3 regions of the Cupriavidus sp. KK10 genome follow, and region 2 is predicted to be linked to each of the others. Evidence: predicted binding sites of a transcription regulator. Region 2 holds the regulator's gene; each other region holds the start of a gene.
What was found. Region 2 encodes FNR, which switches genes on or off when oxygen is low (the NO sensors DNR and NnrR bind a similar motif). Its sites were predicted from a motif close to TTGATNNNNATCAA; they were not measured.
Positions count from the first base shown of each region.

Region 1: a site for FNR is predicted at 3,841-3,854, ahead of KB879_RS04530 (DUF3149 domain-containing protein). Genes of this name have one in related genera too.
Region 3: a site for FNR is predicted at 1,711-1,724, ahead of KB879_RS37690 (MBL fold metallo-hydrolase RNA specificity domain-containing protein). Genes of this name have one in related genera too.

Region 1 is NZ_CP073677.1:920,752-931,058, forward strand. It holds gene purD (phosphoribosylamine--glycine ligase) at 1-972, opposite strand, end outside; gene KB879_RS04520 (YebC/PmpR family DNA-binding transcriptional regulator) at 1,057-1,782, opposite strand; gene KB879_RS04525 (helicase HerA-like C-terminal domain-containing protein) at 2,012-3,538, shown strand; gene KB879_RS04530 (DUF3149 domain-containing protein) at 3,589-3,753, opposite strand; gene upp (uracil phosphoribosyltransferase) at 3,882-4,532, opposite strand; gene KB879_RS04540 (MFS transporter) at 4,733-6,133, opposite strand; gene KB879_RS04545 (c-type cytochrome) at 6,763-9,636, opposite strand; gene KB879_RS04550 ((2Fe-2S)-binding protein) at 9,684-10,181, opposite strand; gene KB879_RS04555 (FAD-dependent monooxygenase) at 10,268-10,307, opposite strand, start outside.
Region 2 is NZ_CP073677.1:5,032,449-5,042,755, reverse strand. It holds gene KB879_RS23510 (heavy metal translocating P-type ATPase) at 1-728, shown strand, start outside; gene ccoS (cbb3-type cytochrome oxidase assembly protein CcoS) at 732-878, shown strand; gene ccoN (cytochrome-c oxidase, cbb3-type subunit I) at 1,034-2,482, shown strand; gene ccoO (cytochrome-c oxidase, cbb3-type subunit II) at 2,501-3,163, shown strand; gene KB879_RS23490 (cytochrome oxidase) at 3,167-3,331, shown strand; gene ccoP (cytochrome-c oxidase, cbb3-type subunit III) at 3,334-4,251, shown strand; gene ccoG (cytochrome c oxidase accessory protein CcoG) at 4,325-5,773, shown strand; gene KB879_RS23475 (membrane protein) at 5,818-6,027, shown strand; gene KB879_RS23470 (hypothetical protein) at 6,024-6,269, shown strand; gene fnr (fumarate/nitrate reduction transcriptional regulator Fnr) at 6,331-7,056, opposite strand; gene KB879_RS23460 (sulfite exporter TauE/SafE family protein) at 7,135-7,893, shown strand; gene scpB (SMC-Scp complex subunit ScpB) at 8,463-9,317, shown strand; gene rluB (23S rRNA pseudouridine(2605) synthase RluB) at 9,323-10,307, shown strand, end outside.
Region 3 is NZ_CP073678.1:1,343,503-1,353,809, reverse strand. It holds gene KB879_RS37695 (universal stress protein) at 1-198, opposite strand, end outside; gene KB879_RS37690 (MBL fold metallo-hydrolase RNA specificity domain-containing protein) at 258-1,616, opposite strand; gene KB879_RS37685 (HAD-IC family P-type ATPase) at 1,841-4,555, shown strand; gene KB879_RS37680 (NUDIX domain-containing protein) at 4,737-5,210, opposite strand; gene KB879_RS37675 (universal stress protein) at 5,483-6,316, opposite strand; gene KB879_RS39985 (glycogen/starch/alpha-glucan phosphorylase) at 6,654-7,061, opposite strand; gene KB879_RS39980 (DUF3417 domain-containing protein) at 7,186-7,722, opposite strand; gene glgA (glycogen synthase GlgA) at 8,081-9,646, opposite strand.

The DNA of each region.
Region 1 (10,307 bases), 2.6 Mb from region 2:
CCAGTCCAGCTCGATGCTGTCGAGCTTGCCGTTGACGGCGTGCTCCATCACATCGACCAGGTCGGTCTTCAGGCGCGCCAGGATCGGCTGGGTTTCGGGGTCGCCCATGCGGCAGTTGAATTCCAGCGTCTTCAGGTTGCCGTCCTTGTCGATCATCAGGCCGGCGTACAGGAAGCCCGTGTACGGAATGCCGTCCTTTTCCATGCCGCGCACGGTCGGCAGGATGATCTCGCGCAGCGCGCGCGCATGCAGCGCGGGCGTGACCACCGGGGCGGGGGAATACGCGCCCATGCCGCCGGTGTTGGGGCCGGCGTCGGCGTCCAGCAGGCGCTTGTGGTCTTGGCTGGTGGCCAGCGCCAGCACGTTCTTGCCGTCGACCAGCACGATAAAGCTGGCTTCCTCGCCGTCCAGGAACTCTTCGATCACCACGCGCGCGCCGGCGTCGCCGAGCTTGTTGTCGGCCAGCATCATGTCGACCGCGGTGTGCGCTTCTTCCAGCGACATCGCCACCACCACGCCCTTGCCCGCGGCCAGGCCGTCGGCCTTGATCACGATCGGAGCGCCTTGGGCGTCGATGTAGGCGTGCGCCTGGGTGGCGTCGGAGAAGGTCTGGTAGGCGGCGGTCGGGATGCCGTGGCGCTCCATGAACGCCTTGGCGAAGTCCTTGGACGATTCCAGCTGCGCGGCAGCCTGGGTGGGCCCGAAGATGCGCAGGCCCTTGGCGCGGAAGATATCGACGATGCCGGCGGCCAGCGGGGCCTCGGGGCCGACCACGGTGAAGGCCACGCCCTCGCGCTCGGCAAAGGCGGCGATGACCTCGGGGTCGGTCAGCGGAACATTCTGCAGGCGCTTGTCGAGCGCGGTCCCGCCGTTGCCCGGCGCGACATACACCACCTGCACCTTGGGGGACTGGGCCAATTTCCAGGCCAGCGCGTGTTCACGTCCACCCGAGCCGACAACCAATACTTTCATGATCACTGCCAGAAAAGAAACACATACTAAGAGGCGGCGGCCTGGGCTGTGTCCGGGTCGCCGCCGATGGGGGCTTGTTGCAGCTTAGTCTTCGATTACCGCGTTGGTGAAGACTTCCTGCACGTCGTCCAGGTTTTCCAGGGCGTCGAGCAGTTTCTGCATCTTGAGCGCGTCGTCGCCGCTGAAGCTGACTTCGTTCTGCGGCTTCATCACCACGTCGGCCACTTCCGCCTTGAAGCCGGCGGCTTCCAGCGCGGCCTTGACCGCCGAGAAGTCGTTGGGCGGGCAGGTGACTTCGATCGAGCCGTCGTCGTTGGTGACGACGTCGTCGGCGCCGGCTTCGAGCGCGGCTTCCATCAGCTTGTCTTCCGGCGTGCCGGGGGCATACAGGAACTGGCCGCAGTGGGTGAACATGAACGCCACCGAACCTTCGGTGCCCATGTTGCCGCCGTGCTTGGAGAACGCATGGCGCACTTCGGCCACGGTGCGGGTGCGGTTGTCGGTCAGGCAGTCGACGATGATGGCCGCGCCGGCCAGGCCGTAGCCCTCGTAGCGGATTTCTTCGTAGTTGGCGCCTTCCATGCCGCCCACGCCGCGCTGGATGGCGCGCTGGATGTTGTCCTTGGGCATGTTCGCGTCCATGGCCTTGTCAATCGACAGGCGCAGGCGCGGGTTGGAGTCGACATCGCCGCCGCCGAGCTTGGCGGCAACGGTGATTTCCTTGATCAGGCGGGTCCAGATCTTGCCGCGCTTGGCGTCAGCGGCGGCCTTCTTGTGTTTGATATTGGCCCATTTCGAGTGACCGGCCATGATTCTCTCCGAAGCGGAATGCGGTGATCTGCGGTGATGTTGTGCGGGGTCGCCATGCACGCCGTAACCGGGGTGGCAAAGCCCTCGGACAGCGCGCGCCAGGTGACGGATATGCCTGGCGGCTGGCTATAATCAGCCCAGGATTTTATCACGCGGGCCTGCCCGCGCCGCCCCGGATCCACCAGATCCCATCAGACGCTATCAGACGCTTACGGAACCCAGGAACATCATGGCCGACCCCATCCTCATCGCCAAGAACGCCGAACATGAACTGGTGCTGCTGCCGCAGATGGGCAACCGGCACGGGTTGATCACCGGCGCCACCGGCACCGGCAAGACCGTCACGCTGCAGACGCTGGCGCAGGGCTTCTCGCGCCTGGGCGTGCCGGTCTTCATGGCGGACGTCAAAGGTGACCTGACCGGCATCTCGCAGGCCGGCCAGCCGTCCGACAAGCTCAAGCAGCGCCTGGCCGACCTGAACCTGCCGGAGCCGGCATGGGGCGCGTGCCCGACCACGCTGTGGGACGTGTTCGGTGAGAAGGGCCATCCGGTGCGCGCCACGGTCTCGCATATGGGCCCGCTGCTGCTGTCGCGCATGCTGGAGCTGAACGACACCCAGCAGGGCGTGCTGAACCTGGTGTTCCGCATTGCCGACGCCAACGGCCTGTTGCTGCTCGACGCCAAGGACCTGCGCGCCATGCTGCAGTACGTCGGCGACAACGCCGGCCAGTTCACCACCGAGTACGGCAATATCTCGGCCGCCTCGATCGGCGCCATCCAGCGCGGGCTGATCGCGCTGGAATCGCAGGGCGGGGATGTCTTCTTCGGCGAGCCGATGCTGAACCTGGAAGACTTCATCCAGACCGAGAAGGGCCAGGGCGTGGTCAATATCCTGGCCGCCGACAAGCTGATGAACGCGCCGCGCCTGTACGCCACTTTCCTGCTGTGGATGCTGTCCGAGCTGTTCGAGAAGCTGCCCGAGGCCGGCGACCTGGACAAGCCCAAGCTGGTGTTCTTCTTCGACGAGGCCCACCTGCTGTTCAACGATGCGCCCAAGGCGCTGCTCGACAAGATCGAGCAGGTGGTGCGGCTGGTGCGCTCCAAGGGCGTGGGCGTGTACTTCGTCACGCAGAACCCGATCGATATCCCCGACACCGTGCTGGGCCAGCTGGGCAACCGCGTGCAGCATGCGCTGCGCGCCTTTACCCCGCGCGACCAGAAGGCGGTCAAGGTGGCTGCCACCACCATGCGCGCCAATCCCAGGCTGGACCTGGAAACCGCGATCAGCGAACTGGGCGTGGGCGAAGCGCTGGTGTCGTTCCTGGACGCCAAGGGCACGCCCTGCGTGACCGAGCGTGCCTGGGTGCTGGCACCGGGCAGCCGCATCGGCCCGGCGACGGAGGAAGAGCGCAAGCAGCTGATCGCCAGTTCGCTGGTGGCGGGCACCTACGAGAAGACCGTGGACCGCGAATCCGCCTATGAAAAGCTGCGCGGCAGCGTGGCGACGGCCGGCAATGGCAACGGCAAGGGCGCTGGCGGCGCGCCGGCGGGGCAGCCCGCTGGTGAGCAGGACAGCGGCTGGCTCGGTACGGCCGGCGAGATCTTCGGCACGCTGACCAAGGGCACCGGCAAGACCGGCCGCGGCGATTCGATCCTGGAGTCGATGGCCAAGTCGGCCGCGCGCACGGTGGGGTCGCAGGTCGGCCGCGAACTGATCCGCGGTGTGCTGGGCAGCCTGCTGGGTAAGAAGAAGTAAAGACGGACTGACGGAATGACGGAAAGGGCCGCGCGATGCGGCCCTTTTCCTTAGTGGCGCTGCGCCTGTTGCTGCGCCTTGGCCGCTGCCGCGTCCTCGCGCATCTTGCGCGCGAACATCCGCGCAAAGAACCACCCCATGCCGATGATGAAGACGATCACGCCCAGGCTCATCAGGCCGGTGCTGGTACTGAACAGGATCTTGAAGGCTTCCATGCTTGGCTCCCTTTGCGTTGGCGATGGCGGCCGGCGAGGTCTCGCCGGCGCTTGCCGCCAGTGTAGGGAGCCCTGTGGCGCGGACTATTGAGGCCGGTCAAGCGCAAGCCAGCCCGCCGCCGCACCACTCAGTTCTTGGTGCCGAACAGGCGGTCGCCCGCATCGCCCAGGCCCGGCACGATATAGGCATCGCCGTCCAGGTGGCTGTCCAGCGAGGCGACGAACAGCTTCACCCCTGGATGCGCCTTCTGGAACACTTCCACGCCCTCCGGGGCCGCCACCAGCGCAACGAAGGTGATGGCCTCGTCCTTGACCCCGCGGCGCTTGAGCACCTCCACCGCGTGCGCGGCGGAGTAGCCCGTGGCCACCATCGGGTCGCACAGGATGAAGCTGCGGTCTTCCAGGTCAGGCAGACGCACCAGGTATTCCACCGGGCGGTGCTGCTCGTCGCGGTACACGCCGATGTGGCCGATGCGCGCCGACGGGATCAGCTCGACCAGGCCGTCGCTCATGCCCACGCCCGCGCGCAGCACCGGCACGATGGTCAGCTTCTTGCCGGCGATCACCGGCGCCTCCAGCTCTACCAGCGGCGTTTCGATGCGGCGTGTGGTCAAGGGCAGGTTGCGGGTGATCTCGTAGCCCATCAGCAGCGTGATCTCGCGCAGCAGTTCGCGGAAGGTGCGCGTCGACGTTTCCTTGTCGCGCATGTGCGAAAGCTTGTGCTGGATCAGCGGGTGGTCGAGGATGAACAGGTTGGGAAAGCGCGGATCTTGTTTCATGGCTGGCGGCGAGGGCTCGGCGGGGTAGGGACAAGCAGGTGAAGCGGGCGGCGAGATCGGATGGACCAGCGCGCCGCGCCGTTGCAGCCGGATTGTAATGGAAGCGGGCCGCCCTGCCCGTGGCTTCGCTTTCGAGACCCGCCCACGCCAGCCGCCGGCGGGCTCCCTGAACTGCCGGGAGCGGCCGGCGGTGCCTTGCGCTAGTCAAGCGCGCGATTCTTCGACTCGATATCCACCATGTAGATGGCGATTGCCGCCACGGCAAGAAATGACGAAAGCAGCGCCAGGGCAAGGGTGAACTGGCTGGCCATGATCGGTGCAATGATCGAAGGCGCAAACAGGCCGCCAAAGCGCGCCATCGCGCCGGCAGTGCCCATCCCGCTGGCGCGCAGGTCGGTCGGGTACACCTCGGGCGTGAAGGCGTAGAGCGCGCCCCAGGTACCGAGGAGCGAGAAGCTCATCAGCAGGGTCGAGCCGACGATAAGCGCGGTGGACTGGCCCAGGCTATAGAGCATGCAACCTGCCGCGCTGAGCAGCAGGAAGCCGATCAGCGTCGGCTTGCGGCCCCAGCGCTCGACGCCGTGCGCGGCCAGCGCGAACCCGGGAAGCTGCACCAGCGCGAGCACAATCAGGAAGACCTGGCCACGCATGAAGCCAAAGCCCTGGCCCGCCAGCTTGACCGGCAGATAGACGAAGACGCCGTAGTAGGCGATCGAGATCAGCGCCCAGGCGGCAAGCAGGCAGATGGTGCGGCGCCGGCATCCGCGCGCGAACAGCGCAAAGACCGACTTGCGCTCCATCGGCTGCGGCTCCAGGTTGCCGATTTCCACGGACACGCGATTGGCGGTGGCGACACGCTGCAGCACCGCGCGTGCCTCGGCCGAGCGTCCCGATTTATTCAGGTAGAGCGGAGACTCGGGAACAAAGAACCGGAAGACCACGCCGACCAGGGCGGGGATGCCCGTGACGAGGAAGATCAGCCGCCAGGCATCATCGCCTCGCGACACGGCGATCAGCGCAAGAATGGCGAGCAGGATCGTGCCGACGGCCCAGAACGACTCCAGCAGCACCAGCCAGCGACCGCGCCGGTCCGAGGGCAGGAACTCGGCCATCATGGTGTAGTCCACGGGCAGCGTGCCGCCCACGCCGATGCCGGTCAGGAAGCGCAGCAGCAGCAGCCACTGGAAGTCCGGTGCGAAAGCGGAAGCGACACCGCAGATGGCGTCGATGACCACCGCCATCATCAGCACGGGCCGGCGGCCGATCCTGTCAGCCAGTCGGCCGAACACGAATGCGCCGATCAGCATGCCGACAAAGAACATCGTCCCGGTCTGCAGAGCGGTCGGTACGGGAATGCCGAAGGTCGCCGCAATCGACGGCGCGGTGAAGCCGATCGACAGCACCTGCATCGCGTCAGCCAGCCAGACCAGGCCGAAGATGACAAAGAGCCGATACTGGAACCGGCCGACGCCGGCCGCGCGGATGCCTTGCTCGATCGTGATGGTTTGAGGCGATGCTCCCCGCGCGCTGGGCTGTGGGGCCGAGCCTAGCGTGACTTCCGGGATGGTCGTGGTTGCCATGGATGAAATTGATGACGACATGTTGTCTACCTGTCTTTATAGGCTGGTTCTTGAACTCGGACGCACACGTTTATCGAAGCAGGGCCAGACGGTACTGACTAATGCGTGATGATCACACCGGGACAACCGCACCAAATTGCAACGAAACGTGGTGAGTACTCCAATTGGCGAGGCTGGAACTAACCCGGTAGCACGCTCGCAACACCTGCTTGGTTCTGATACGACATAGTCACTCCTTGTTGTCTACCCTTGGTTGGTCCAGGCCCGGCCTCCCGGTCGGCGCTGCGGGGAACTATGCAAGCCCCGGGCCAGCGCTTCCGGTGATGTAAAGGGCCAATCTTTTAGTTTTGTTGTCTCGTCTGCCGCTTGCGGCGCGCCGTCCTTGTGCGGGGAGGCACCGCTGCGGGCCTAGCGGCACTCATGTAGTGCGCACTACATGATCGTTCAGCGTAAGCTACATGAAATTGGCGGGCAAGGCCGAATTGCGTTTTCCCTCCTCGGGGTTTTCCCGCGCGTGGCGCGCATGGCGCCGGCGCGGGAATGCACGTCTCCCTGCCCGGTGGCGAAGCGCCTTGCCAGGCACGGCGTAGGTGCGGTCAGCGTGGATGCGGAAGGCGCGGCGAGCCGGCCCCGCGGCGTCTGCGTTGGTCCTAGTGGGCAGGCATCGCGCGCAGGCGCGCGACGGTGTTCTCCAGGTCCTGCCATGCGGGTTTGTCGGGCGCAAAGCGCGCGCGCAGGTACTGCGCCAGCTGCGTGATCTGCTGGTCGTCGAGGGTGTCGGCATAGGCCGGCATCGCACCCAGTTCGCTGTTGGGCGGTGCCGGCATGCCTTGCAGCAGCACCTGGATCACGTTGTCCGGCAGCTTGCTGTGCAGGTTCGTATTGAGCGCCAGCGAAGGCTTGACGCCGAACTGGGCGATGCCCTGGTCCGACTGGTGGCAGACCGCACATGCGCTTTGGTACAGGCGTTCGCCGGGACCGCCCAGGGTGCGCGCGGCCTGCGCGCTGCGCTGCTCGATCTGCGCGGCCTGTGCGGCCAGTACGGTAGGCGAGGGCGGTGGCGTGCCGAACGAGGCCACGTAGTGCGCGATCGCGCGCACGTCGGACTCAGGCAGTTGCGCCAGTTCTTCGACCACCGGTGCCATCGGTCCGGCCGCGGCGCCATGGTGCGGCGCATAGCCGCCGCGCAGGTAGGTGAACAGCGCTGCTTCGGTCCAGGGCAGCGGTGCGTGCGACAGTGCGCTCAGCGGTGGCGCTTCCCAGCCTTCGGCGCTGCCGCCGGTCAGGTACTGGCGGCCGCCTTGCTCGGCACCGAGCGCGTTGCGCGGCGAATGGCAGGCGCTGCAGTGGCCCAGTCCTTCGGCCAGGTACGCGCCGCGATTCCATTGCGCGGAGCGCGACGGGTCCGGCGTGAAGCGCTCGTTGCGATGGAACAGCAGGTTCCAGCCGGCCAGCAGCGGGCGCACGTTGAAGGGGAACGCAAGCTGCGTCTGCGGGACTTCGGATTTCACCGGCTCTGCCGACATCAGGTACCCGTATAGCGCCTGCATGTCGCCATCGCTGATCTTCGCGAATGCGGTGTATGGGAACGCGGGATACAGGCGCCGTCCGTCGCGGTGGATGCCCTCGCGCATGGCGCGCTCGAACGCGGCGAAGGACCAGTTGCCGATGCCGGTCTGCACGTCCGGGGTGATATTGGTGCTGTAGACCGTACCGAAGGGCGTCTCCAGCGGCAGGCCGCCGGCGTTCTTCACGCCGCCCGGCGCGGTATGGCAGACCGCACAGTCTCCCGCGGCGGCCACCAGCCGGCCGCGTTCGAGCGTGGCGGCGGAATAGAAGCCGGCCTCGGGCGGCGCCACCGGTGCGATCGGCGCGCGCCAGGGCAGCAGCGTGGCGCACACGCCGGCAGCGGCTGCGGCGGCAGCGGCGATCCAGCCGCGCTTGCTGCGCTGGTTGCCGGGCCTGGCCTCGGCCAGCGCCAGGCGGATGCGATCGGCGCTGAAGGGCGGCGCGCGCAGGCGCACGCCGGTGGCGTCGTAGATGGCATTGGCCACGGCCGCGGCGGCGGGCATGGTGTCGGTCGGGCTGGCAGCCAGCGCGTCATGCGTGGCGAGCGTGCCGGCCAGGCGGATTTCCGGCAGGGTGCTGCCCGGCACGGCTGGCAGCGTCTGGCTGGCAGGTGGCGCTTCGGCCGGCCAGGTGTCGAAGGCGGGCGTGGCCGACGTCAGCTGCAGGGCGGCATCGGCCACGGCCTGCTCCAGCGAGCGCGCGGACGGCGCGGCTTGTGCGCGCGGCAGCGATTCACTGTCATGCCCCACCGTCACGCGCGTGACCGCCAGCTCGCCGGTGGTGCCGTCGACCTCGACCTCGGCCACCCATGCCGACCAGGTCTGCCCGGCTTCGTGATCGACGGTGTTGGCATAGGCAAAGCCGCGGCCGCGCTGCACGTTGCCGGCCGCTGTGTTGGCGCGGGGCGCGGCCGACGTCCAGCCGGCACGCTCGGACACTTGGCGTACCAGGGCTGTGCCGCGCGCATCGTCGAGATGCGCCATCCGCAGCGCGACCGGGTCGGTGCCGGAGTCGGCGGCAAGCTCGTCGAGATGGGATTCCCGGGCGAACACCTGGGCCCGGGCTGCCGCCAGTGGCGCCGCATCGGACGCGGCGGCGCTGCCTGTCGAGACCAGGTCGACATGCGGGATGCGATAGGGCGGCATGGCGGTGTCGCCTGCGTGGCCGGCAGCGATGCTGTCCGCCACGGGCGATGCCGTATGCGTCAGCCACAGCGCCAGCGGCACGGCCGGGGCTGCGGTGCCCGCCAGTGTTGCGGCGTAGGCTTCGACGGCGGTGCCGGCCAGCGCGGTGTCGACGCGCACATCGAGCACGGCATCGGCAAGGCCTACATCGGCCGCACACAGCCGACGCATCACGGGCAGTCCGGCGGCGTGGGCCAGCAGCGCCGCGTCGGCGGCGGCGTGCGGCGCGAGCAGCGCGGGGTCCGCGCGGTCGTCGGGCGATTGCCAGCAGGCCAGCACCACCTGTTGCGGCGCGATGCCCAGCAACGCGGCAAGCTCGGCGCGCAGCGCGCCAGGGCGCGTGCTTGGCAGCCACACGGTCAGCTTGCCGTCGCGCCAGTCGGCGACGGCCGTGCAATACGCCTCAGCGTGGGTGCCGGCCAGGGGCCACTGGTAGTGCTGCGTGTGGCGCGCATCGGCGCCGGCCAGCACCGCATCGGCATTGCCGCGCTGGGCCAGCGTGAGGCGCGCTACCGGCGCGTCGTCCGCGCGGGGCGGGGCGGACCATCGTGCCTGCAGCGCATGGGTTGCGTTGGTGGCCTGTGCGCCGGAAGCCGTTGCCATGCCGGCGAAATTGTTGCGGATGACGACCGCGCGCACGCCCGGCAGCGCCAGCGCTGCCTCGCGCTCCGCGCCCAGCAGGCGCGCCGTCAGCGGCTTGCCGTCGATCCAGCGCAGGCCAGGCGGTGTCAGCACCCGGGCAACCAGGCAGTCGGCGGCGGGCGGCGGCATGCTGCCCGCGACCGCGGTCGGGGTGGCCTGTGGCACGAGCCCTTCGTTCACGATGCCGACCCCTCGGCCGCCTGCCGTTGCAGCACCGCGGCCCGTTGCACCGCGCGCACGATTTCCACGTGGGTGCCGCAGCGGCACAGGTTGAAGCGCAGCGCCTCGCGGATCTGGGCCTCGTCGGGATCGGGGTTCTGCGCGAGCAGCGCCTTGGCGGTCATGATCATGCCATTCAGGCAATAGCCGCATTGCGCGGCCTGCTCATCGATAAATGCTTGCTGCACAGGGTCGGGCTGCGCGTCGGTGCCCAGTCCCTCCAGCGTGGTGACGGCGTGCCCGACCACGGCCCTGACCGGCAGCACGCAGGCGCGTGCGGGCATGCCGTCCACCAGCACCGTGCAGGCGCCGCACTGGCCCAGACCGCAGCCATACTTGGGCCCGTTGCAGCACAGGTCGTTGCGCAGGATGTAGAGCAGCGGCGTGTCAGGGGCCACGCTCAGCGTGTGCTCGGCGTAGTTGACTTGCAATGTCAGGGGGCGGGGCGTGTTCATCGGGGGCTGGGGGCGGTTTGAACATCACGCATCGCTGCGCCGCGCCCCTTCGATGAGGGGCTGCGGCGGGCAGGGTTGGTCAGGCGTCAGGCCGCTGCGGACAGCGTCCCGGTCCCGGCCGACACC
Region 2 (10,307 bases):
TCGAGGCGATCGTCGATGGCCGACGCCTGCGGCTTGGCCGCGCCGACTTTGTCGCGGCGCTGGGGCCCGACAGCGGCCAGGCGCCGGACACCGGGCGCAGCGACGCAGATCATCCTGGCGCCACCGTGGTGTGGCTGGGCGCGCCAGCGGGCCCGCTGGCGCGCTTCGTCCTGGCCGATGTCGAGCGGGCGCAGACGCCGCAGCTGCTCGCGCGGCTGCACGAACTGGGCGTGCGCTGCCACCTGGTATCGGGCGATCACGCCGATGCGGTCCACTGGTGGGCATCGCACTTCGGCATAGCTTGCGTGGCCGGCGCGGTCACCCCGGAAGGCAAGCGCGACTATGTAGCGCGGCTGCAGCAGGGCGGGGCGGTGGTGCTGGCCGTGGGCGATGGCATCAACGATGCGCCGGTGCTGGCGCAGGCCCAGGTGTCGATCGCCATCGGCAGCGGCGCGCCCCTGGCCCAGGCCGGCGCGGACGCGGTGCTGACGCACGGCGGCGTGGCCGAGATTGCCACCGCGTTGGCGGTGTCGCGCCAGACGCGCCGGGTGGTGCGCCAGAACCTGGGCTGGGCCTTCTTCTACAACGTGGTGGCCATCCCGCTCGCAGCGACGGGGCTGGTCACGGCCTGGATGGCCGGCATCGGCATGTCGTTGTCGTCGTTGCTGGTGGTGGCCAATGCCTGGCGCCTGCTGAGCGCCGGCAAGCCGCGGCACAAGGGAGTCTGACTGATGGAAACGCTTTACCTGCTGGTGCCGATGAGCCTGGTGCTTGTCGTGGTCATCGCGGGCGCGCTGTGGTGGGCCCTACATGCCGGGCAGTACGACGACCTGGACCGGCCCGCCGAATCGATCCTGCTGGACAACGACAAGCCCTGAACCCGCCGGGCGACGCGCCCTCCGACCGGGGCCCCGCACGCAGGTTCCATGCATGCCCTGAGCGACTTGATAAAGATCAACGCACACGCAGCATGGTTTTTCTAAAGTCACACTGTCAGTAGGTTTTTTCTCTTCTCTAAGCTTTGGGGGTCTGAATGGATGTCACTGCCGCGTCTTCACGCGTCGACACCTTCAATTACGGCGTCGTAAGACAGTTCGCTGTCATGACGGTAGTCTGGGGGATCGTCGGCATGGCCGTCGGCGTGCTGCTGGCAGCACAGCTGATCTGGCCCGAACTCAACTTCAACACACCCTGGCTGTCGTTTGGCCGGCTGCGGCCGCTGCATACCAATGCGGTGATCTTCGCCTTCGGCGGCAGCGCGCTGTTCGCGACCTCGTACTACGTGGTCCAGCGCACCTGCCAGGCGCGCCTGTTCTGCGGCCCGCTGGCCGCGTTCACGTTCTGGGGCTGGCAACTGGTCATCGTCGCCGCCGCCATCACGCTGCCGCTGGGGATCACCAGCTCCAAGGAATACGCCGAACTGGAATGGCCGATCGACCTGCTGATCACCGCGGTCTGGGTGGCCTACGCGATCGTGTTCTTCGGCACCATCGTCAAGCGCAAGACCCGGCATATCTACGTCGCCAACTGGTTCTTCGGCGCCTACATCCTGACCATCGCGCTGCTGCATATCGTCAACAACATCGAGATGCCGGTGTCGCTGTGGAAGTCCTACTCGGCCTATGCCGGCGTGCAGGACGCGATGATCCAGTGGTGGTACGGCCATAACGCCGTGGGCTTCTTCCTGACCACCAGCTTCCTGGGGATGATGTACTACTTCATTCCCAAGCAGGCCGAGCGCCCGATCTACTCCTACCGCCTGTCCATCGTTCACTTCTGGGCGCTGAACTTCACCTACATGTGGGCCGGCCCGCACCACCTTCAGTACACCGCGCTGCCGGACTGGGCGCAGTCGCTGGGCATGGTGTTCTCGCTGATCCTGCTGGCGCCGTCGTGGGGCGGCATGATCAACGGCATCATGACCCTGTCGGGGGCCTGGCACAAGCTGCGCACCGACCCCATCCTGAAGTTCCTGGTGGTGGCGCTGTCGTTCTACGGCATGGCCACGTTCGAAGGCTCGATGATGTCGATCAAGACCGTCAACGCGCTCTCGCACTACACGGACTGGACCATCGGGCACGTGCACTCGGGCGCGCTGGGCTGGGTCGCGATGATCTCGATCGGCTCGCTCTACTACCTGATCCCGCGCCTGTTCGGCGAGAAGCAGATGTACAGCGTCCGGCTGATCGAGTGGCACTTCTGGATCGCGACCATCGGCGTGGTGCTGTATATCGCCTCGATGTGGATCGCCGGGGTGATGGAAGGCCTGATGTGGCGTGCCACGCAGCCTGACGGCACGCTGACCTATGCCTTCGTCGAAGCGGTCAAGGCCAAGTACCCGTTCTACCTGATTCGCTTGCTGGGTGGCCTGTGCTTCCTGTCCGGCATGCTGCTGATGGCCTACAACGTGCTCAAGACCATCGTCGGCAAGCCCGCCGTGGATGCGCCGATCCCGGCCAGCATCCCTGCCTCTGCCCACTGATCAATCCAGGATAGAAAGATGTCCGACAAACAACGCTTCTTTTCCCACGAAACGCTGGAGAAGAACATCGGCTGGCTGATCATCTGCACGATCCTCGTGGTCAGCATTGCGGGTCTGGTCCAGATCGTGCCGCTGTTCTTCCAGCACTCCACCACCGAGCCGGATCCGGGCATCACCCCGTATTCGCCGCTGCGGCTGATGGGCCGCGATATCTATATCCGTGAAGGCTGCGTCGGCTGCCACTCGCAGCAGGTCCGCACGCTGCAGGCCGAGACCGAGCGCTACGGCCACTTCTCCACGGCGGGCGAGTCGGTCTACGACCACCCGTTCCTGTGGGGCTCCAAACGCACCGGTCCTGACCTGGCGCGCGTGGGCGGGCGCTACTCGGATGACTGGCAGCGTATCCACCTGCGCAATCCGCGCGATGTGGTGCCGGAATCGGTGATGCCATCGTACCCGTGGCTGGAAAAGGCCGAGCTGCCCACCAACGATATCCAGGCCCGCATGCACGCGCTGGTGCGCCTGGGCGTGCCGTACACGGATGCCGAGATCGCCAAGGCACCGGACGAGCTCAAGGGCAAGACCGAAGAAGATGCGCTGGTTGCCTACCTGCAAGGCCTGGGCACCAACCGCCGCAACGTCCGCGTGGATTCCGCCGCGGCCGCGGCACCCAAGGAGTAAGCCATGGCCATGATCACTGCCTTTGCGACCGTCGTGTCGATGGTCGTCTTCCTGGGGATCTGCTGGTGGGCCTGGTCCGCCGGCCGGCAGGCCGCCAACCGGGAATCCGCCATGCTGCCGTTCGCGCTGCCTGACGAAACTACGACAACATCGAGCCGGAACACCTAGCCATGAGCGATTTCATTTCCGAATTCTGGAGTTATTACATTGCCGCCATCGCGCTCGTCGGCATCGTCTGGTGCGTGTGGCTGCTGTTCTCGCAACGCAAGGTCACCAAGACCGCCGGCGGCACTGAAGACACCGGCCATGTCTGGGACGGTGACCTGCGCGAGCTGAACAACCCGCTGCCGCGCTGGTGGATGTGGATGTTCCTGCTGGCCTGCATCTTCAGCCTGGCCTACCTGGTGCTGTACCCGGGGCTGGGTTCGTATGCCGGCGTGCTGAAGTTCTCCACGCAGGGCGAACTTGCCGCGCACCGCGCGGCGCAGGAGAAGATGCAGAACGAGATCTACGCCAAGTACCTGAAGATGGACGTCAAGCAGGTGGCGGCGGATCCGCAGGCGCGCGAGATCGGCCAGCGCCTGTTCCTGAACTACTGCGCACAGTGCCATGGTTCGGACGCGCGCGGCAGCCGCGGCTTCCCGAACCTGACGGACAACGACTGGCTCTATGGCGGCGAACCCGACACCATCCAGCAGACCATCACCAAGGGCCGCAATGGCGTGATGCCGCCGTTTGCCGCGACCATCGACGCCAAGCAGGCGGGCGACGTGGCGCAATACGTGCGCTCGCTGTCGGGGCTGTCGTCGGACCCGATCCGTGCGTCGCGTGGCGAGGGCACCTTCAAGACGACCTGCGTGGCATGCCACGGCGCCGGCGGCAAGGGCAACCAGGCGCTCGGTGCGCCCAACCTGTCGGACAACGTCTGGCTGTATGGCAGCTCGGAAGGCAGCATCGTCGACGCCATCCTGAAGGGCCACAACAACAAAATGCCCGCGCATGAGGAGATCCTGACGCCTGAACGCATCCGGATGCTGACGGCCTATATCTGGGGTTTGTCCAACATCGGGAGTGGAGCCGGGCAATGACCGACGACTCATGTGAGCGGGCGCTGGTGGCTCGCGGGAGAGCATGCCCATGAATGCACCCGGGACCGAAGAAATGGCCCGGGCGGCCGACCTGCAACGGTCGGCCGCTGCGCCGGGCGAGACCTCTGACGAAACGCTCTACGAGGTCCGCCGCAAAATCTACCCGCGCTCGGTGACGGGCGCCTTCTCCAGCTGGCGGGTCTGGCTGGTGATCCTGACCCAGCTGATCTACTACGGCACGCCCTGGCTCCAATGGAACGGCCGCCAGGCCGTGCTGTTCGACCTTGGCGCGCGCAAGTTCTACATCTTCGGGCTGGTGCTGTGGCCACAGGATGTGATCTACCTGGCGGTGCTGCTGGTGATCTCGGCGCTGGCGCTGTTCCTGTTCACGGCGATCGCGGGGCGGCTGTTCTGCGGCTATGCCTGTCCGCAGACGGTCTATACCGAGATCTTCATGTGGATCGAGCGGCGGGTCGAAGGCGACCGCATCGCCCGCATCCGGCTCGATGGCGATCCGTGGAGCCTGCGCAAGTTCCGTCTCAAGGCGACCAAGCACTTCCTGTGGGTGCTGATTGCGCTCTGGACCGGCTTTACCTTCATCGGCTATTTCGCGCCGATCCGCCGTCTGGGCGGCGAGGTGCTCAGCCTGTCGCTGGGGCCGTGGCAGTCGTTCTGGATGCTGTTTTACGCGTTCGCCACCTGGGGCAATGCGGGCTTCATGCGCGAGCAGGTGTGCAAGTACATGTGCCCGTATGCGCGCTTCCAGAGCGTGATGGTGGATCGCGATACCTATGTCGTGACCTACGACGTCGGCCGCGGCGAGCCGCGCGGCAGCCGGTCGCGCAAGACCGATCACTACAAGGCGGGGCTTGGCGACTGCGTCAACTGCAGCATCTGCGTACAGGTGTGCCCGACAGGCATCGATATCCGCGACGGCCTGCAGTACGAGTGCATCGGCTGCGGCGCCTGCATCGACGCCTGCAACCAGGTCATGGACAAGATGGACTATCCGCGCGGCCTGATCCGGTATACCTCGGAAAACGCGATGCGCAAGGCCTTGTCCGCAGCGGCATCGCGCAAGCGCCTGCTGCGTCCGCGCGTCATCATCTATTCCGTGATCTGGGTGGTGCTGCTGGGCGGCTTCATGGCGTCGATCGCGCTGCGCACGCCGCTGAAGGTCGACATCATCCGCGACCGTGGTGCGCTCGGCCGTGAAGTGGAAGGCCGCTGGATCGAGAACGTCTATCGCCTGCAGCTGATCAACACCACCGAAGCGCCGATGAAGATCAGCGTGCGCGCCGACAGCGACGAGCTGAAGAACCTGAAGGTGGAGTACGACAAGCAGGCCGAATCGTTGGCGCCGACGTCCAACCGGTTGCTGCCGATCCGGATCCGCGTGCCGATCGAGGCCGCGGCGCGGGGCACGCACAAGATCAACGTGACAGTGACGAGCGAAGGCACGGAGCGGGGGCAGGCCGAAATCCGGCAATCCACCAGTTTCATCGTGCCGCGCGATTTGTGAAGCTAGGCAGACGCGGACTTAGTCGTCAAGATGAAGGGGGCAAGATGAGTCAGCAAGGCAATCCGTGGTGGAAGGAGCCGTGGCCGTGGCTATTGATGAGCGGCCCGCTGGTGGCGATGGTGGCGTGCGGCGTGACGATCTGGCTGGCGTCCACGCATCCGGACATGCCGGTGCAGGGTGCAACGCGCCATGGCCTGGTGGTGGAGAAGGCCGATGCCGCGCCGCCCAAGGCTGCCGCAGCGAGGCAGCCATGAGGTTGCGCTGGCTGATGTGGGTACTCTGGCCGGCGTTCCTGATGGCTGGCTTTGCGACCGCGACGGTGTTTTCGGTGGTGGATCCCGGTGACCTGAACTTCTTCGGCCAGCCGATCGAAGCGTCCCGCGAATCGGTCTACACCATCGGCTTCCTGATGGCCTGGGTGTTCTGCGCGTTGTCCAGCGGACTGACGCTCTACACCATGCCGACGCGGCTCAGCGATACCGACGAACTGGAATGAGCGGACTGGCGTGAGGTCTGCGCTGCCATGGCCGGATGCGGCACTGGCAGCGCTTGGCCGCTTAGCAGGAGCGGCTGTAGAGTTGCTTGATGCCGTCGATGTCCACCAGCTTGACGTGGCGCTGGCGAATCTGGATCAGGCCGGCTTCGGCAAAGCGAGAGAACAGGCGGCTGACGGTTTCGAGCTTCAGGCCCAGGTAGCTGCCGATTTCTTCGCGGCTCATGCGCATCACGAACTCGGACGCCGAATAGCCGCGCGCCGACAGGCGCTCAGAGAGGTTGATCAGGAAGGCGGCAAGGCGTTCCTCGGCGCGCATCGAGCCCAGCGTGACCAGCATCAGCTGGTCGTGCGTGATTTCCTTGCCCATCAGGCGCAGGAACTGCTGCTGCAGCGATGGCAGGTCGACCGAGAGGGACTGCAGTTCGCTCATGCGGACCACGCAGACTTCGGTATCTTCCAGGGCGGCGGCATCGGAGGCATGCTGCATCTCGCCCAGCCCGTCGAGACCGACGATTTCGCCGGGCAGGTGGAAGCCGGTAATCTGCGAGCGGCCGTCTTCAGTGGTGACGTGGGTCTTGAGCGTGCCAAAGCGCACGGCGTAGACCGCGGTGAGCGGATCGCCCATGCGATACAAGGTTTCACCCTTGTGCACGCGGATGCGTTCCTGTACCAGCGTGTCCATCTTGGCGAGGTCTTGCTGCGACATGCCGACCGGAAGGCACAGCTGCCCCATTGCACAGGTGGAGCAGCGGGGCGACATCTCGGTAATGGGAATGGAGGTGAGCAATTGGAACCTGCTAGAAATGGCAGCGAGGGCGCGATTAGGACATTTTACCGTGCGATGTGATGCGGTAGGGAGTAAGAATTGACATTTGGCGTGCTGATCAGCGTTTTTCTGCTGGCTTTGCTGGGCGGAGTCCACTGCGCTGCCATGTGCGGCGGCGTGGCGCTGGCCGTGGAACAACGCCGCGGCGCGACGGTGACGATCAGTCTGGTGCCCAGCCGCGCCGCCTGGCTGGCCGAGTTGCTGACTATGCACTTGGGCCGGATCTCGACCTATATGCTTCTTGGTGCCGCGCTAGGCGCGCTCGGTGCCTCGGCATGGAAGCAGGATTACCTGCCGGTGCAGCGCTGGCTGTTCGGCGCGGGCAGCGTCATGCTGCTGTGGTCGGGCTGGCGGTTGCTGCGCGGCAACACTTTTACCGTCGACTGGCTGGAGCGGCTGGCGGCGCGCGCCGGCGCAACGGTGGCGCGGCGGCTGGGTGGCCTGGCAGGCGCCATGCCGGCGTTTGTGCGGGCGCGAAGCGGACTGGCGCGGCGTTATGGCGTGGGCCTGGCGTGGGGGCTGGTGCCGTGCGGCATGGTCTATGGGGCGCTTACGCTGGCGCTGCTGGCGGGCAACGCGGCGTCCGGCGCACTCGTGATGGGCGTGTTCGGGCTCGGCACATTGCCTAATCTGCTGGTGCTGTCCGGCCTCGCGGGCTACTTGCGTACGCTGTCGCGACGTCCCGGCGTGCGCTTGGGGGCCGGCCTGGCGGTGATGGCGTTCGGCGCCCTTGGCATTGCGCGAGCGGTGCTGCTGCCACATTCGCTGGCCGAGCATGGATTCTGCCTGGTGTTCTGAGGCGCCGGCGCCGCCCGGGCAACGGATGATGGTTGCAGGCGGGGGCGGGAATGCCATACAATCGCCAACATTGCGGTATCGCGCGGCATAGAATGAGCCGCGGTAAGCAGCGGGCGAGCAGCGCCAGGCGGCCTTCCTACCAGAAGGCGCGTTCAGGGCAGGGGAAGCGGAAGGTTTTCGATGCCCGTCCCGTCCCCGCAGTCCATCCGGTTCAAAAGATCTGGTTCAAAAGTCCGGCTGGCACTGCGGTGTTGGCGATGCCGGCCTTGCTCCCGATACCCGTTTTTCTTGCGTCCGAGGCCTTCAGTTCGCTGACAGCGACGTCCGATATGTGCGGGCGCGCTACGCAAGAGGTTTGCTGGCCGATCCATAACGGCACGCGAACGATCTCCTGCCGGAACGACCCGGCAACTCGATGCAAAGATAGGGAAGTGCACGGCTTGGATGCAGCAGGTATCCGGCTAGCTGCGCAATGAGATGGCGGTGGCTTTCGTACCGCTGTATCCAAAATCTCCGATGCCCCGGATCCGTCCGGGAGCAGGTGCAAAGACAGGCTGCACACCATCAACATGAATACCCAAGAGGCGAAGATCGTCCTCGAGACGGCGCTGATCTGCGCGCAGGAACCGTTGCGCGTCAATGACCTGCGGCGGCTGTTTGACGACGACGTCGGCGCAGACACCATCCGCGTGCTGCTTGAGGAACTGCGCCAGGACTGGCGGCCGCGCGGCGTGGAACTGGTGGCCCTGGCCAGCGGCTGGCGCTTCCAGAGCCGGCCGGAAATGCGTGAATACCTCGATCGGCTGAATCCCGAAAAGCCGCCAAAATATTCGCGCGCCGTGATGGAAACACTGGCGATCATTGCCTACCGGCAGCCGGTGACCCGCGGCGATATCGAGGAAATCCGCGGCGTAACGGTCAGCACGGAAGTGGTCAAGAAGCTTGAGGACCGCAGCTGGATCGAGGTGATCGGACACCGCGACGTGCCGGGCAGGCCGGCGCTGTATGCGACGACCAAGGCATTCCTGGACGATCTTGGGCTGCGTACGCTGGATGAGCTGCCGCCGCTGGAAGACGCCCAGGCGCAGGCGCAGGCAACCCTGCTGGAACAACAGGCCATCAATTTTGAAGATCTGGCTGCAAACAAGGCAGCCAGTGCCGACGAGGAAGCATTTGCCGACCCCGCCGCGCAGGCAGCGGATGTGGCCGAAGCATCCGTCGCGAACGAAGCCGAGACGACCGACCCGGTCGACCAAGGCGCCAATGGCTTTGACGTGCAACCGCTGCAAGCTGCAGCCGACGATGCCGCCGAGGCCGCTTCCACCGAACCAGCCGCACCCAATCCGGACGGGGCGCGGGGCGATTTGCCGGACAACGGCACCCCGCCGCACCCGAGCGAGCACGACGAGCGCGTGCCGAACTGAACAACATGCAACATCCGATAGTGAATATCTTGTCTGATTCCGTTGAGCAAGACACCCGCAATGCGGGCGCACCCGCCGACACCGGCGCCGCAGAACCCGGATCGGGCAGCGAAGCCGCGCCCCGCCGCAAGGGGCTGCGCCGCGGGCTGAGGAACCTGGTCGCATCGCGCCGCCAGGCAACGCAGGACCGCGGCGAGGGCGCCGAAGGCGCCAGCGCCGGCGGCCAGGCCGATGCCGGTGAAGCGGGCGCCGCCCAGGCGGCGGGCGGCGCGCGCGGTGGCCAGCGCGGCCGCGGCAAGCGCAAGACGGGGCAGGGCGAGGGCGGCCAGGGCAGCCAGGGCGGCCAGGGCACCAGCAAGGCAGACAAGGTGGACCGCGCGGCCAGGGCCGAAGGCACCGACAAGCCCGAGCAGCCCGGCCGCAAGCGCAAGCCGGTCCAGCGCTCAGGCAAGGCGGCGGCGCCGGGCGAGGCGCAGGGCGCCGGCGCGCGGCAGCAGGGCCGCCGCAAGGATGGCGGCAAGCCGCAGGCGCCCCGCAAGGGCCAGGGCGGCGGGGACAAGACCGCGGCGAGCAGCGAAGACCTGTTCCGCTTCGTGATCTCCGAGCAGTACGACACTGAAGACACCGTCATCCCGCGCACCAAGGCCAAGCCGGTGCGCGAGCTGTCGGCTGACGACGACGCGCCCAAGCTGCACAAGGTGCTGGCCGAGGGCGGGCTGGGCTCGCGCCGCGAGATGGAAGAACTGATCCTGCAGGGCCGCGTTTCGGTCAACGGCCTGCCGGCCCATATCGGCCAGCGCATCCTGCCGGCGGACCAGGTCCGCGTGAACGGCAAGCTGATCCACCGCAAGGTGTCGACCAAGCCGCCGCGCGTGCTGCTGTACCACAAGCCCGCCGGCGAGATCGTCAGCCAGTCCGATCCGGAAGGCCGTCCGACCGTGTTCGACAGCCTGCCGCGCATCAAGAGCGGCAAGTGGGTCGCGGTGGGCC
Region 3 (10,307 bases), on a different replicon from region 2:
GTGCAGCTGGCTGGCGGCAAGCGCCACGTATTGCCCGGCTTCTTCGCCCGCCCCGCGACACGGCTCCAGGTTTGTTCCAGTTGCAGTCAGTCCGACCACGCTGCCGCCGAATTTCGCGGCAACCCGTGCCGCCGTTTCAATGCGTGCCGACCGGGCAGAATCTTCGCTGAGGTCGACGAGGATGGTTCTAAAGTCCATAACGTGATTCCGGTTTGTCAGACGTGCCTAAAGATGCACATGACAGGCGCCGGGCTGGATCAATCGAGCGGGTAGGACCGCCGATATTCCGGCATGGTGACCGCCCAGCGCAGATCGCGCTCGATGTTCTGGCGCAGCGCATCGCTTGCCTGTGGCTCGCCGTGCACGACAAACGTACGCCGCGGCGGCTGGTGAAAGCCGCCAAGCCAGGTCATGAGTTCCGCGGCATCGGCATGTGCGGACAGGTTCTCCACCTGCTCCACCGACGCATGCACGGCGATGTCCTTGCCATGGACGCGGATGTCGCGCCGCCCTGCGGCCAGCGCTGCGCCGCGCGTACCCGCCGCCTGGAAGCCGGAAAGCAGGATGGTGTTGCGAGGGTCCGGGCCGTAGGCGGCAAGATGGTGGACCACACGACCACCGGTAGCCATGCCGCTGCCAGCCAGGATGATCTTGGGACTTCGGTCGTGGTTCAGCCAGATCGACTGCTCCATGCTTTGCACCGGGGTGGCGAGATTGCAGGCTGCGGCGCACTCTTCGCGGCTGATGCGCAGCTCTTCCGGATGCAGCGAGAAAATCATGGTCGCGTCGATGGCCATCGGGCTGTTGAGGTACACCGGCACGTCGGGGATTCGCTTGAGCTCGCGCAGGCGGTGCAGGCAGTACAGCAAGCTCTGCGTGCGCCCCACCGCGAAAGCGGGGATGATCAAGCTGCCGCCGCGGCCAATTGTCCGGCTGACTATCTCGCCGAGCACATCCAGCGGGTCGTCATCCGGATGCCGCCGGTCGCCATAGGTGGACTCCACCAGCAGGTAATCCGCCTGACGCACCATCTCCGGCGCGCGCATGACGATGTCTTGCTGCCGCCCGAGGTCGCCGGAGAAGACGATGCGCTTGCCGTCGACGAACAACGTGACGATCGCTGCCCCGATGATATGTCCGGCCCGGGCAAACTCGGCCTCTACGCCGGGCACCACCTGGAAGCGCTTGCCGAATTCCATTGGCTGGAGCCGCCGCATTGCTCGTGCAGCGTCGGCGGCAGTGTAAAGAGGCAATGCGGGCCGGTGACGCGAAAAGCCCTTGCGGTTCGCGTAATCGGCGTCTTCTTCCGCCAGGTGGGCGCTGTCTGGCAGCAGGATGCCGCACAGCTGCGCGGTGCCCATGGTGCAATACACGCTGCCGCGGAAGCCGTTGCGCACCAGCAGGGGCAAATACCCGCTGTGGTCGATGTGGGCATGGGTCAGCACCACGGCGTCGAGCTTGGCCGGATCGAGCGGCAGTGGGTCCCAATTGCGCAGGCGCAGGGTCTTGTATCCCTGGAACAAGCCGCAGTCGACCATGACTTGGTGACGGCCGGTATCGAGCAGGTACTTGGAGCCGGTGACCGTATCGGTCGCGCCGAGGAATTGCAGTTGCATGCTGGTGTCCTTTGACGCTTGCGCAAAGCCGCTGGCCCCACCACGGGTGCCGCTGGCTGATACAGGCAGTCTAGGAGGGGGAACCGAGCAGTGGTTGATCCGGATCAATCATGTGGACACACGGGTACCTACGCTTGAACAGTGTCCGGCCCCGCCGGCCGCATATGGCGTACGCGCAGGGTGCACACGCCTGGCTCCGCGCCGAGCATCCCTTGGGAAACCTCATGCAAAATCGCTCCAGCGCGTTGCAAACGGATCGCCCCCGATCTCACGAAGAACCTTACGGTACCCGGGATGGCATCGATCCGGCGCACGTCCCTCCCGGCCTGACCACCGCGCAGGCTCGTGCGCGGCTGGCGGAGGTGGGCCGCAATGTGCTGCCTCAGGCGGCCCCGAGGTCGGTTGTCGCGGTGTTTCTGCGCCAGTTCCTTAGTCCGCTTATTTACATCCTCCTGGCCGCGGCGGCGGTGTCGCTTGCATTGGGTGACCTGAAGGATGCACTGTTCATTGGGGCAGTACTGCTGATTAACGGCGTCATCGGCACCGCACAGGAGCATACGGCCGACAAGGCGACCGTGGCGCTGCGCAAGCTGGAGCAGCCCCGTGCCACGGTGATCCGGGACGGCGTGCAGCAGGAGATCGACGCAAGTACCCTGGTACCGGGTGACCTGGTGGTGCTGGAAGCCGGCAGCCGAGTGCCGGCCGACCTGGAACTGACCTACGCCATTGACCTGCAGTGCGATGAATCCCTGCTTACCGGCGAATCGTTACCGGTGCGCAAGCTCTCCGCACGTGATCCCAGCAACGCCCCAGCGAGCGCCCGCCAGTGTCTGACCTTCGCCGGCACTGTGGTGCTCCGCGGCAGGGGCCACGGCATCGTGGTGGCAACTGGCCCTGCCACGCAAATTGGCCGGATTGCGCGGGAACTGGGCCGCGAATCCATCTCGCAGCCACCTTTGATTCTCAGGCTCCAGCGTTTTTCTCGACTGATCGCGGTGGCGGTAGGCGTCGCTGTAGCGTTGCTGGTGTTGGTGGGTATGCTGCGCGGCATGGCATTGCGCGAGCTGTTCATGATGTCGGTCGGACTGGCGGTGAGCGCGATCCCCGAAGGACTGCCCGTCGCCATTTCGGTGGCGCTGGCGATCAGCATCCGGCGGATGGCAAAGGCCCACGTGATTGTGCGCAAAATGCCCGCCGTGGAGTCGCTTGGCTCCTGCACCATGATCGCCACCGACAAGACCGGCACCCTGACCATGAACGAGCTCGTCGTCACGGATGTCCGGCTTCCCGGCGGCACGGCGCTGTCCTTCGACGTCGGGCACGACCTGGACGAATGCAAGATCCGCGCCGCCGGCGCCACCGAGCAGGACGCGAGAACGCAGGTAGCGGCCCTGCTGAGGGCCGCGGCGCTGCCAAATGAGGCGCAACTATCCAGGGAGCGCGACGGCTGGACTGGCACCGGGGACAGCGTGGACGTGGCGCTGCTGGCCGCGGCGCACAAGGGAGGCACCGTAGCCAATGAGGTCCGACAGCGGTACCCCTTGGTGGCCCGTATCCCCTATGAGCCAGACCTGCGGTACGCGGCCTCGTTCCACCGGCACGAAGAGACGATCCGCGTGTTCGTCAAGGGAGCGCCCGAGACGCTGATCGCCATGTGCGACCAGGCGGATGTTCGCGGCCATGCCGTGCCGATCCGGCGCGAGGCACTGCTTCGGGAAAAGACAGCGCTGGCCGCGCAAGGACTACGCGTGCTGGCGTTCGCTGAAGGCACGATTGATGCGGAGCCGGACGGGTCCTATGGACACGGGCACCTGGTCAATCTGACCTTTCTGGGAATGGCAGGCATGAAGGATCCGGTTCGCCCAGAGGTCCCCGAGGCTATCCGACGCTGCTACAGCGCCGGCATCGACGTGGCGATGGTGACTGGCGACGATCCGTTGACGGCCAGCGCAATTGGCTCACAGGCGGGGCTGCGCTTTAACGCGGACCAGGTCGTGACGGGCGAGCAGGTGCGCCAGGCCGAGAGCGAGGGGCCGCACGGACTCGACCAACTGACCCGCCGTGCGCGCATCTACGCCCGCGTCAGTCCGGACCAGAAGCTGTCCATTGTCCTGTCGCTGGCAAGAACCGGCCATTTCGTGGCAGTCACTGGCGACGGCGTCAACGACGCTCCTGCGCTCAAGCACGCACACGTCGGTGTGGCCATGGGCCGAAAGGGAACTGAAGTGGCGAAGCAAAGCGCAGACATTGTCCTCACCGATGACAACTTTGCGTCCATCGTCAACGGCATCCATGAAGGCAGGGTGGCGTACGCGAACATTCGAAAAGTCATCTTTATGGTGGTTTCCACGGGCGCGGCCGAAATGGTTCTGTTTCTGCTGGCGATTCCCCTGGGTCTGCCAATGCCATTGCTGCCGGTGCAGCTGCTGTGGCTCAACCTCGTGACCAATGGCATCCAGGACGTGGCTCTGGCTACCGAGCACGCGGAGGGCGATGAACTGTCGTATCCGGCGCGCAAGCCCCGGGAACCGATCTTTGACCGCGTAATGATCCGCCGCATCTGCTATTCGACTCTAGTCATGGGCGTAGGGGGATTCGCAACTTTCTACTGGTTGCTCGACCGCGGCTATCCCATCGACGAGGCACGCAACCAATTGCTGCTACTGTTTGTGCTGTTTGAGAACTTGCAGACGTTTAATAGCCGTTCGGAGCGCCACTCCGTATTCCGACAGGGGGTCTTCGCCAATCCGATGCTGGTGGCCAGCGTACTGGCCGCCCAGTCATTCCATATTGCTGCCATGTACATACCTGGGTTAAGCGACACGCTCAGTCTCACACCTGTGTCGGCTACGACGTGGGCCGGGCTGTTGTCGCTCGCGCTGACATTGACGATTGCGGTGGAGCTGGACAAGTGGTGCAGCCGGCGGTGCAAGCTGTAGCGCAGAGACCGGTGCTCGCCCACTCGAGGCGCTGACCTTTGCCCCCATGGGTGCGGGCAGACTGGCCGACGCCGCCGTTCTGACGATCCGTCCCTGAAGTCGACGAATCCCTGCAAGGGCTGCTAACCCTCAGATCTCTGGAATCGTCCGCATGCGTCACTTGAAAGAGAAGGCGGAGGTGCTACTCCATTGGCGCCGGACCCGACGCCCCTTCAGGAGGGTCTCTCGCGACTTTCATTCCGACCATCCTCCGCGCCCACTCAAGTACAGGCAACAGCCGGGGCGGCAAGTGCTGCTCAGCTTCAGCAAAAGATACCCAGCGGAATTCATGGTGTTCCGGCCGGCCCAGTTCCGGGCTAATCGGCAAGACAACGTCGCCCCGGGCCGAAACCGCCAGATAATAGCGAGCCACCTTGCTGCCGCGGTTGTAGGGCTCGGTTTCGCAGTACTGCTCGCCCCACCGAAACTGCAGCCTTGTCAGGCCGGTTTCCTCTTCGGTCTCGCGCAATGCCGCCCCCAGTTCGGTCTCCTCTGGTTCAGGCAACCCCTTGGGGAAATCCCAATTTCGGTAGGCACGTAGAATGAGACAACGCCATTCGCCCGCCTCCGGCCGCAGCACAACCACGCCCGCCGATCGCTTCATTTGATGCGACATCCCGGCCTCGCCCTATTCCTATTCCCCGCTAGGGGAAGAACCGCGCTTGCGTGCTGTGGCCGACCTGGAACGCGCCCACCGACGCCGGCGCGCTGCTGGAGATCGCGGACCGCACTCGCTGCGACCCCATACCATTGCCTATTTGCTTGAACATGCACGCGACCGTCACGCCGGTCCACAGCTCGATTTGCCGAAGCTCGGAAGGTATCCCCGCCATCGCCATTGCGGCCTGCTCGAAGCGACCCTCTACACGCCGGCGGTCCAGGCGGAGGTCAGTGCGACATCAATACGGGAACGGTCAAGGACGCCAGCAACGTGCGCGTCACACCGCCGAGCACCAGCTCGCGCACGTGGCCATGGCTGTAGGCCCCCATGACGATCAGGTCAGCATTGAAATCTGCCGTGCGAGAAAGCAGCAACTCGCCGATGGTCAGATCGGAGCCCCCGGTACCGTGCTCGACCTCTACGGCAACGCCGTAGCGCATCAGCGTCCGGGCCGCGTGGCTGCAAGGCGTTGCGTCCGCGCGCATCTCCTTGGACGTGGTTTGCACGTTCAGGATCCTGACCTGCGCGCCGGCGATGAGCGGAATGGAGTCGTGCAGGGCCCTTGTCGCTTCCCGGCTGCCATTCCATGCCAGCATGACCCGCGTCCCCACCGTTGGGAATACCCCCGCCAACGGAATCACGAGCACCGGCCTGCCGGCTTCAAGTATCAAGGATTCCAAAAACTGATGCGCGACGAAGCTGCCGGGATCGCTCGGATCGTACTGTCCGGCAACGATAAGGCCGGCTTCGCGGGCTTCGCGCAGCGCCATCGCCACAGGCTCGCCCTCCACCGCACGCCACTCCGTTTCCACTGACAGCTCGCTCACTGCGGCCTCGAACCGGCGTCGCACCTCGTCGCGTACCTGGTGGCGCCGCTCGCGATCCTCGGCCATGAACTGCTCAGTACCTTGCATAGCATAGACCCACGCGGGAGCCATGAACCCTGCAAACAGCCCAATCAGCCGGCATTCGTTGGCCACGGCCAGACGGGCGGCGAGCTCCAGGCGCCGCGCTGCGCTCTGGCTGGCATCGAGGTGCACCAAAATGCTTTCATAGCGCATGGCTGTACTCCGTCGGCCTGGATGGTCCTGGATTCACTCTAGGTTGTGATGCCCAAGGACGGTTGATGGAGATCAGTGGCGCCTTCGATTGTCCGGGACGTCCAGATTGCTCGAGATTGCGATAGCCGGAACGGGGCGAGCTGCGGCCAGCAAGGGCATCGCCTGGGCGCCCACGCGCCCACGCGCCCACGCCTGACACGATTTTACATAGACCGATGACCCGTCGCCACCCTACCCATGCCGCTGGAGCGGCTGCCTCGGGCGCTGTCCGGTGGCGGGAGCAACCGCGCACCCGCCCCGGCCGCCCGGATGGCCCCCACCGACAACGGGGCCGCTGTCATCGCTTGGCTCGCGCGCTAAGCCTGCGACTGACCTCGGCATGCAGCCGGCTCACGCTATTGACATGCGCGCACCCATTCCGTGCCAGATAGGCAGTATTGAACGGTTCGTCTTTGTCGGTCGGGTCAAGCCGACCCAGCGCAAGAAAATCATCTACCGAGAGGTTGAATTCACGAAGATATTCGCGCGCATACGCATAGACCAATGATGGCGGAAATGCATCGAATCCTGCCGGCACTGGCGTGTGCGTCGTGAACACGTTCCCGGCTCCGGTGGCCCACATGGCCTCCCGGAACGAGACATTCGTGCGCTGCATGAAGCGACGGGCTCGCTCCAAGACCACCAGCGCCGCGTGACCTTCGTTGAGGTGACACACCTCCACCTCGATGCCGAGCGCTTCGAGCATGGCCCAAGCCGCCAATGCCAAGCACCACCTCCTGTAGCAGTCGCATTTCCGCCCCCCCGCCGTACAGCTTAGCCGTGATGCCGCGTTCCGCGGCACCGTTGCGCACATCGTTGCTATCGAGCAGCTATAAGCGGGTGCGTCCGACAATCGCCTGCCATACACGGACAAACAGCATACGGCCAGGCAGCCTCAGTTCAACTTTCAGCCACGCGCCATCCGCGCCGATCATCGGCTGGATAGGCAGGCTCGTCGGAGCGTTGTGGGGATAGGCTTCCCGCTGGTCCCCATTCGCATCGATGGTCTGGCAGAAATAGCCTTCCTGGTAAAGCAGTCCTATGCCAATCACTGGCGCATCCAGATCGCTAGCCGTCTTGAGGTAGTCGCCCGCCAGCACTCCGAGCCCGCCCGCGAGATAGCACCGGCGATTCTCAATCGCCCGATTGAGGTCCTGCAAGACGGTGCTGTCGCTCCCGAGTTCATCCAGACGATTTTGCGGAATGTTTTGCAGGATCACCCATGGATTGGGGCTGCGCGCCCAGAGCTCCGGATCGATGGTTTGCCACAAGACGTCCAGCGCGTGACTCCAAGTCCAGCGCAAATCGAGTGCCAGCTCCGTCAACGCAGACAACTTCTCCGGCAGGGTTCGCGGCAACGCATACACGTGGGATCATCAGCACAATAGGTTGGTTTGCAGCTGCCCGGCGCCACGCTGCTTTGGTTGGCTGCGCATGTCGGGCCGCCCCGCATATGCCGACAGACAACACCACTGCATCAGTGAAAAGGCACCGGACAGAATCGCCGTGATGGACCGTCGTACCTCCACTTGATCGGCCTGACTTTTCGCGATCACCTCGCGCTGAATGGGCGCGAACCAGTTCTCCCTCGACATTGTCGTCAGCGCCCGGAGCAAGGAATTCGCCTTATCCGCGACAGCGTAAGCAGCCACAAGACAGAGCGTGTGCAGGAGCCCCTCGGGATTGCAACGTCGGTTGCACTACACGCCGACCACACGTCCCGGCTTAATCAGGGGCAGCATTCGGTCCTCGCGAACCAGGGCCAAGCGCAGGCAGACGCATGCCCGCCAGTTCACGATAAATACACGCGTAGCTCGCTGCCGAGCGCGCCCAAGCAAAGTCGCTCGACATGGCCAGCTGCCGGAGCTCTGACCAGCGCTTAGGCCGCGTTTCATACAGGGCCAGACAGCGCGACAGCGCGAATTCCAAGGCTTCCCCCGTCGCGTCGTCAAACAAGAAGCCAGTCGCGCCGGGAGCGGGCCGGTCATGCGTGCCCGCATCGCGCACGCTGTCGGCAAGTCCGCCAACCCGCCGCACGATTGGAACCGTGCCATAACGCATGGCATACATCTGGGCCAGGCCACATGGCTCGAAACGGGACCCGTGCAGGAGAATGTCACCGGCTGCATGCAGGCTGTGCGCGTGCGCCTCATCATAGCCGATCTGCACTGACGCGCGCCCGGGAAAGCGGGTGGCCATGGACGTAAAGCCGGATTCCAGCTTACGCTCGCCGCACCCGTGCAGTGCAAATTGCAGCCGCGGGTGGCGCGCCATCATGTAGGGCAACCGCTCGAGCACCACATCGGCCATCTTCTGCGAGGTCAAACGGCTGATGAATACCGTCAGCGGTGCCGACGCATCGACATTCAGATATAGGTCCCGCTGCGCGTCGGCTTTGCATGATTGCTTTCCTCTCAAATCGTCGCGCGAGTAGTGGTGCGACAGATACGGATCGGTACGTGGATCCCATTGCTCCGCATCGATGCCGTTGAGGATGCCGACCAGATCGGCACGTCTGGCCCGGAACAGCCCCTCCATGCCGAAGCCGAACTCGGACGTGCAGATTTCGTTCGCGTACGTCGGGCTGACGGTCGTCACCTTGTCGGCGTAGCGCACTCCAGCCTTTAAGAACGAGAGTTGGCCGTAAAATTCGATGCCGTCGGGTGTCACTGTCTCTTGAGGCAGACCAAGCAGCTCTGCACGGTCGAGTGGAAAGTTGCCCTGGAAAGCCGCGTTGTGGACGGTGAATACGGTGCGTGGCCGGTGCTGGCCGTTCAGTAATAGCAGCAGAGGCACTAGCCCGGCATGCCAGTCGTGCGCATGGACGACGTCCGCACGCCAGTCGGGGATGGCCTGCCCCAGGGCCACCCGTGCGGCCGCGTGACAGAGCACGCCAAAGCGCTGCGCGTTGTCCTCCCAATCGCAGCCGCTCGGATCCTGATAAGGCGTACCGGGTCGGTCAAACAGTTCCGGACAGTCGACCAGCCAGACCGGCAAGCCGGTACCCGGCATCGAACCCGCAATCAGGTGCGCAGAGACTCCCGGCAGCAGTTCCGCAAGCTCGGCTACCTGCCGCGGCGCAACAAGGCGCTCCAAGGCTTCCGGATATGCCGGCATCATCAAGCGGACGTCGATGCCGAGTCGGGCAATCGCTTTGGGGAGCGCCCCGCAGACGTCCGCCAGGCCGCCCGTCTTGGCCAGAGGGAAGATTTCCGATGCCACCAACAACTGACGCAAGGGATCATCGCCGCATCGCGCCTGCCGGGTCGCAGCATCAGCCAAATCCGCCATGATCGCGCTCCTCAGGTCGTTTGGGTACGTGTCTAATTTTTGGCGCTGTGACCGGCGACATCAAGGACGCTATGGCATAGCCCGCATCCCGGGGGACGCGGCGCGTTGAAGGTCCAGGCTACCGGAACTCCGCGCCCCGGAGTTCGTCCCTAATCCTGGGCATGACGCCCCCCTGCTTGAGACCAGCTTGTCCATGTGAACCATGATGTTGGCGAAGGCCAAGACAAATGTCTCCTCTGGACGAATGGCTATTTGAGGCTTTCTCCAGGCATCGCACAGAACAGATTGTCGTCAAAGGCAATGGTCAGCCTAAAGGCATTCATGACATTCTCGTTCGGAGAATGGTGGCGCAGAGTGCATGGCAGGCACCAAATTCTTGCGCGTCTGGCCGAGCCATCGCCGGGCGCGGCCGTCCTTCAACCATGGGAACCAGACTTGACGGCAGGAGTGAAGACTGGGCGAATTGGCTCGATGCGACGACCCCTTGGCTGCACATTCAGCATAGGTCGCGGAATAGGCTGCGTTTGCCCACGGCCAGAAATCAGATGAACTGCCCGCAAAGCCCCGAGAGTACGGATGACTGATGTGGATCAACTTCGAATCTTGCAGCGCTCCTAGCCTTAACTTGCCGCTCAGTGGGTTTCGCCCTTCGCGGGCGAAC